2 regions of the Pseudomonas sp. 32A genome follow, and region 2 is predicted to be linked to the other one. Evidence: predicted binding sites of a transcription regulator. Region 2 holds the regulator's gene; the other holds the start of a gene.
The links. Region 2 encodes sigma-54, which starts transcription at its own class of promoters, with help from an activator protein. Its sites were predicted from a motif close to ANTGGCATNNANNTTGCTNT; they were not measured.
Positions count from the first base shown of each region.

Region 1: the regulator sigma-54 is predicted to act here: its motif matches at 2,188-2,207, upstream of ACUN0G_RS21885 (flagellar hook-length control protein FliK).

Region 1 covers NZ_JBQYLY010000001.1:4,728,993-4,732,403, forward strand. The annotation lists gene ACUN0G_RS21870 (Hpt domain-containing protein) at 1-89, shown strand, start outside; gene ACUN0G_RS21875 (hypothetical protein) at 240-605, opposite strand; partial or broken gene ACUN0G_RS21880 (IS481 family transposase) at 909-2,020, opposite strand; gene ACUN0G_RS21885 (flagellar hook-length control protein FliK) at 2,257-3,411, shown strand, end outside.
Region 2 covers NZ_JBQYLY010000001.1:3,948,859-3,952,269, reverse strand. The annotation lists gene lptB (LPS export ABC transporter ATP-binding protein) at 1-339, shown strand, start outside; gene ACUN0G_RS18115 (RNA polymerase factor sigma-54) at 524-2,017, shown strand; gene hpf (ribosome hibernation-promoting factor, HPF/YfiA family) at 2,093-2,398, shown strand; gene ptsN (PTS IIA-like nitrogen regulatory protein PtsN) at 2,411-2,875, shown strand; gene rapZ (RNase adapter RapZ) at 2,878-3,411, shown strand, end outside.

The DNA of each region.
Region 1 (3,411 bases), 780 kb from region 2:
ATTTGGGGCGACTGGTGGATGAGATTGACCATGAATTCGCGCTGGTGCGGCCGTTGTATGAGCATGAGCGGGAGCGGTTTCAGCTCTGACGTTTTGGCTCTGAGGTGGTGTGTATATCCGTTATTTAGGTAACGGCGGCTTATGGTTCCGCTCTTACAGCGGCTCACTTTGGAAAAGCCCCAAAGTAAGCAAAGGGCTCTGCCCCGCCTGTCGGCACCTCGCCTAGGCTCGGTGTTCCCTCACTCCGGCACCGCGAAGCGGGCCGCCGCGACGGGCCATCCATGGCCCGGCGCGGCTAAACCGGCGTCCTGCCGGTTTACCCGCTCCGCACTGCCTGCGTTCGGCCTCGGGCTTATTGGGGCAGTCAGATCAAAATCAAAAGCAAAAGCACAGCGGCCTCCCGGCCGGCTTGAGTGTTGAAGAGCAAAATCAAAAGCTAAAGCGGGCACGGTCCAAATGTGGGAGCGGGCTTGCTCGCGAAGGTCGTTAACGATGACGCGGGCATTCTGGATGAACGCGGCGCCCTCAGGTTTTTCGCGAGCAAGCCCGCTCCCACAGAAAAGCAGATTTGTTTTCGCTCTGGTTTTTGCTTTTGCTTTTAACACTCAAGCCGGCCGGGAGGCCGCTGTGCTCTTGATCTGCTTTTGATCTTGATCTTAGGCGCCCCGTTAAACCACGCTGGCCGAACGCAGGCTTTGGAGCGTGGGTAACCTGGCAGGACGCCAGGTTAGCCGTCCTGGGCCAGGGATGGCCCATGACGGCGGCCCACGGTCCAAAGCCGGAGTGAGGGCACTCCGAGCCTAGGCGAGGAGCCGAGTGGTGGGGCAAGAGCCTTTTGGTTACTTTTGGGCTCCTTTTGTACGGACCGGACACATGGTGGACACATGTGCGGGGACATGGTTGACACATTATGGACCATAGTCTGGCTTGCTCACGTCGATTGTTCGTAGGAAGTGATGGCAAAAGTAGACGTCAAAAAGCCCATCACTTTCAGGATTAGGACGTATGGCGAGGTGATGCCCAGCCAGACCCTTAGCGATGCTGAAATAGCGTTTCTGAAAGCGGAATCGGCTGTGATAAGCCTTGGCCAATACGTCGTCCGGTCCGTATTCAAACTCCGATAACTGCTGCGGATAAGCCCATGGGCTGGCTCGATACCGGTCCATCGGCACCTTGTAGTCCAACGCTTGATGAGGCCGTTGCAAGTTATAAACCTCACGCCATTGATCAAATGCTGTTTGAGCTTCCTTGATCGTGGAAAACTGACGCCCATCAAGCACTTCGGCCTTGAGTGACCGATGGAAACGCTCAATCTTTCCATTGGTTTGGGGGTGGTAAGGACGGCTAAAGCTGATCCGAATTCCTAAGCGAATCAACCAGATACTCAGCTCTGTGATTTCGCCAGGGTTGCGTGGCGAGCCCCAGGGCGGGCCGTTATCGACGTTGATGCGAGCCGGTAATCCGAAGCGCTGGAACACTTCGATCATTTTCTCTTTCACCGTGGTCCCACGCTCGTTATCACAGGCCTGAATCGCCAGTGGTCGTCCAGCAGGGTCAGGGGATGGCATCGGCCTTGTTGCGTCGGGAAATGCCCTTTGAAGTCCATCTGCCAAAGATCGTTAGGCGCATCGTGTTCAAATCTCAACTTTGCCGCTTGTTCCTTCTGAGCAGGCTGAATTAGCCCGTGTCGGTGCAGAACATTAGTAACGGTGCTGGGAGCGATTTGTTTTTTCAAAATGCTGCTGATCGTGCGCCCACCCCACGCTGGATGCTCTTGCCTGAGCGCTATGACCGCCGTCTCTAGAGTGGTGTTGGTCAGCTTGGGGCTGGTGACAGGTTTGCGGGACTTCTCTTGCAGCCCCGACCGGCCTTGCGTCTCGTAGCGATCGAGCCACTTGTACGCCGTTTGGGGGCTGATACCGAATCGTCGACACAGTTCTCGTTTATTACTGCCGGGTTGCCGCGCCAAGGCGACAAACTCTTCTTTCAGGCTCATGGCATCTCTCGTGTCCCAGGGCATGATGGTTTTCCGGCGAAGTTAGCTCGCCGAAAAGTGTCCACCATGTCCCCGCACACCCGTCAACCATGTGTCCGGTCCGTACAGGCTCCTTTCAAAAGTGACCCGCTGTAAGAGCGGAACCAATAGAAGCCATCACCCAAATAACGGATATACACCCAAAACCAAAACCTGGCCCAACTCTTGCTCTACCTCCTGTAACCGCACCCTCGACCCCTGTGCGGCGGAGACTCTTATCTATGGCAATCACCCCGAATTCGCTTCTTCAGGCGGCCCCCGCGGCCAAGCCTCAAGCGCCCGCTGCCAATCCACCGGCAGTGGCTGCGGACCCGCGGGACAAGGCCCCGGGCTTCGCTCAGGTGTTCGCCAAGCAAGCCCCCGCGCCCGCGGCAAAACCCTCCGAAACCACCACCCGGTCGACCCGCGACAAGCCTGCGGACGCCAGCACCAAGCCCGCCGCCAACAACGACAAGCCTGCCGCCGGCACTCCATCGGTTGCCGATAACGGCAAGACTTTGCCTGCCACCCCGCCGGCCAAGCCCGACACCCCGGACACCACCGCCAAGACCGACGACCCGGCCCCGGTAGACGACCCCACCCTGGCCCAGCAACCCCCGGTCGACCCCGCCGTCGACCCGGCGCTGGTGGCCGCGGTAGTCCCCGTTCCCGTCCCTGCAACGCCAGCTCCCGTCGAAACACCGGCACCGGTCGCGGCGAAAGACGACAAGGCCCAGCCCGTGGTAGCGCCACCCGTGGCTGCCACCGACGATGCCAAGCCCGCCTTCGACCCCGAAGCCGACCCGCTGGACGCAATGCCCGCCGTACGCCTGGCCATGGAGCAGGGCGGTCACGTGTCCGCCAGCAGCCAGACTCCAGCCAAAGGCACGCCGGCCCCGACCCAGGATCAGCCAACGGCTGCGCAAAACTTTGCCACTGGCCTGGCCAGCATGGTCGATCAGCAAGCGTCCAAAGACAGCACCGACCAGGGCGGCGACAAAGCTTTCAGCGGCCTGATCGATGGCGGCCTCAAGGACCTGAAAGACGCCCGCAGCGACACCCGTGTCGACGATTTCGCCAACCGCCTCGCCGCGCTGACCCAGGCCGCCACACCGAAAACCGCGAACGCCCTGCCACCGGTGGCCAACGCACCACTGGCCATGCACCAGAGCGGCTGGACCGACGAAGTGGTGAACCGGGTCATGTACTTGTCCAGCGCCAACCTCAAATCGGCAGAGATCCAGCTGCAACCCGCTGAACTGGGCCGCCTGGATATCAGCGTGAAAATGTCCGCTGACCAACAGGCGCAGGTCACCTTCATGAGCGGCCACGCGGTGGTTCGTGAAGCGTTGGAAAGCCAGTCGGGCCGTCTGCGGGAGATGTTTGCCCAGCAGGGC
Region 2 (3,411 bases):
ATTCGCGACAACCTCGGCATGAGCCTTTCCGGCGGCGAGCGTCGTCGTGTGGAAATCGCCCGCGCCCTGGCCACTGCGCCGAAGTTCATCCTGCTGGACGAACCCTTCGCCGGTGTCGACCCGATCTCGGTCGGTGACATCAAGCAGATCATCCATCACCTCAAGGCCAAGGGCATCGGTGTATTGATCACCGACCACAACGTCCGCGAGACCCTCGATATCTGCGAAACCGCCTATATCGTGAACGATGGACAGCTGATTGCCGAAGGTGACTCCGCCACTATCCTGGCCAACGAACTGGTTAAGGAAGTGTATCTGGGTCACGAGTTCCGCCTGTAAACACGGTGGTATCAGGCCATTCGCCATGGAGCGCGGTAGTCAATAAAAACCTCAGTATTTTTATTGTTACCGCGCTCTAGGCAAAGCCCCCGATATCAGGCATATAATTTGCTTATGTTTGGCGCTCACGCGCCCTGTCGTGGATGGCGCATTGCGCCGGCGAATAAGGTGTTAAGCCCCTGCCATGAAACCATCGCTAGTCCTGAGAATGGGCCAGCAGCTGACGATGACACCGCAGCTGCAACAGGCCATCCGCCTGCTCCAATTGTCGACCCTGGACCTGCAACAGGAAATCCAGGAGGCCCTGGAGTCCAATCCGATGCTCGAACGCCAGGAAGAAGGCGACGACTTCGATAATGCAGACCCGCTGGCCGACAACATCGAGCAAAAGCCCAACCCCGACGTACAGGAACCCTCCTACCAGGAAACCGCCCCTACGGTGGATAACCTTGAGGAAGGCGAATGGAACGAACGCATTCCCAACGAGCTTCCCGTGGACACCGCCTGGGAAGACGTCTACCAGACCAGCGCCAGCAGCCTGCCGAGCAATGATGATGACGAGTGGGATTTCACCACCCGCACGTCCGCCGGCGAGAGCCTGCAGAGCCATTTGCTCTGGCAACTGAACCTGGCCCCGATGTCCGACACCGATCGCCTGATCGCCGTGACCCTGATCGATTGCATCAACAACCAGGGCTACCTGGACGAGACCCTTGAGGAGATCCTTGAGGCCTTCGATCCGGAACTGGACATCGAACTGGACGAAATCGAAGCCGTCCTGCACCGCATCCAGCAATTCGAGCCCGCCGGCATCGGCGCACGCACCCTCAGCGAGTGCCTGTTGCTGCAACTGCGCCAATTGCCGGCCAAGACTCCTTGGCTCGCCGAAGCTCAGCGCCTGGTTACCGACTACATCGACCTGCTGGGCAGCCGCGACTACAGCCAGCTGATGCGCCGCATGAAGCTCAAGGAAGATGACCTGCGCCAGATCATCGAGCTGGTGCAGAGCCTCAACCCACGCCCGGGCTCGCAGATCGAGTCCAGCGAAGCCGAATACGTCGTGCCCGACGTCATCGTGCGCAAGGACAATGAGCGGTGGCTGGTGGAGCTGAACCAGGAATCGGTGCCACGCCTGCGGGTCAATCCGCAATACGCAGGTTTTGTGCGCCGCGCCGACACCAGCGCCGATAACACCTTCATGCGTAACCAACTGCAGGAAGCCCGCTGGTTCATCAAGAGCCTGCAAAGCCGCAACGAAACCCTGATGAAAGTCGCCACCCAGATCGTCGAGCACCAGCGCGGCTTCCTGGAATACGGCGACGAAGCGATGAAGCCGCTGGTACTGCACGACATCGCCGAAGCGGTGGGCATGCACGAATCAACGATTTCCCGGGTGACCACGCAAAAATTCATGCATACCCCACGGGGTATATATGAGCTGAAATACTTTTTCTCCAGCCACGTCAGCACCTCCGAAGGCGGCGAATGCTCGTCCACGGCGATCCGCGCGATCATCAAAAAACTGGTTGCCGCGGAAAATCAGAAAAAGCCGTTGAGTGACAGCAAGATCGCTGGTTTACTGGAGGCACAAGGCATTCAGGTCGCCCGTCGAACCGTCGCCAAGTACCGCGAGTCCCTTGGGATCGCGCCTTCCAGCGAGCGTAAGCGTTTGATGTGACGGGCGGGCCATAGCGTTCCAGTGGCGGGTATTCCTACCCGCCGCTTTATGCACTGGCAACGAAGGAGAAGCTGTATGCAAGTCAACATCAGTGGACACCATGTAGAAGTCACCCCTCCATTGCGCGAATACGTCGAGCTGAAGCTGAAGAAGCTTGAGGGCCATTTCGACAAGATCACCAACGTGCAGGTCATCATGAAGGTCGACAAGCTTCAGCAGAAAATCGAAGCGACACTTCAGATACCTGGTGGCGAAGTGGTCGCCAATGCCGAACATGAAGACATGTATGCATCAATCGACTTGCTCACAGACAAGCTTGACCGCCAACTTAAAAAGCATAAGGAAAAGCAGCAGAGCCTTCTTCAAGGCACTGGCCGCTAACACTCCCCACCCATGATCCGACTTGAAACCATCCTGACCCCCGGCCGTTCCCTCGTGAACGTGCCGGGCGGCAGTAAAAAGCGCGCCCTCGAACAAATTGCCAACCTGATCGGCCGCGAAGTGCCCGAAATGGATACGCAAGCTGTGTACGAGGCCCTGATTGCCCGTGAAAAGCTCGGCTCGACCGGCTTTGGCAACGGCATCGCCATTCCTCACTGCCGCCTGCAAGGCTGTGAGTCTCCAGTCAGCGCCCTGCTGCACCTGGACGCCCCTATCGATTTCGACGCCATCGACGGCGCCCCGGTTGACCTGCTGTTTGTACTGCTGGTCCCCCAAGCCGCCACCGATGCGCACCTGGAACTGCTTCGGCAGATCGCCAGCATGCTCGACCGCAAAGAAGTTCGCGACAAACTGCGCAGCGCCCCCAGCAATGAGGCGCTGTACCAGGTCGTCCTGGATGAACAAAACGGGCAGTAATCATGCGTTTGATCATCGTCAGCGGCCGTTCCGGCTCAGGTAAAAGCACCGCTCTCAATGTTCTTGAGGACAACGGCTTCTATTGCATCGACAACCTGCCCGCTGGCCTGCTGCCTGAACTGGCGGAACGCGCACTGATTCATACCGAGTTGGCTCAACCGCTGGTCGCCGTTTCGATCGACGCCCGCAACCTGCCCAGCCACCTCACCCGCTTCCCGGAACTGCTCGAAGAAGTACGGGCCAAGCACATCCATTGCGATGTGCTGTACCTGGACGCCGATGAAGAGACGCTGCTCAAGCGCTTCTCCGAAACCCGTCGCCGCCACCCGCTGAGCAGCCCGCATCGTTCCCTGGCCGAAGCCATCGAGGACGAGACCAAACTGCTGGGGCCGATCATTGACCTGGCCGACCTCAAGATCAACACCACCAACCTGAACCTGTATCAACTGCGGGATGCGATCAAGCTGCGCCTGCTGAATCAGCCGGAGCCGGGCACCGCTTTTCTGGTGGAGTCGTTTGGCTTCAAGCGCGGCATG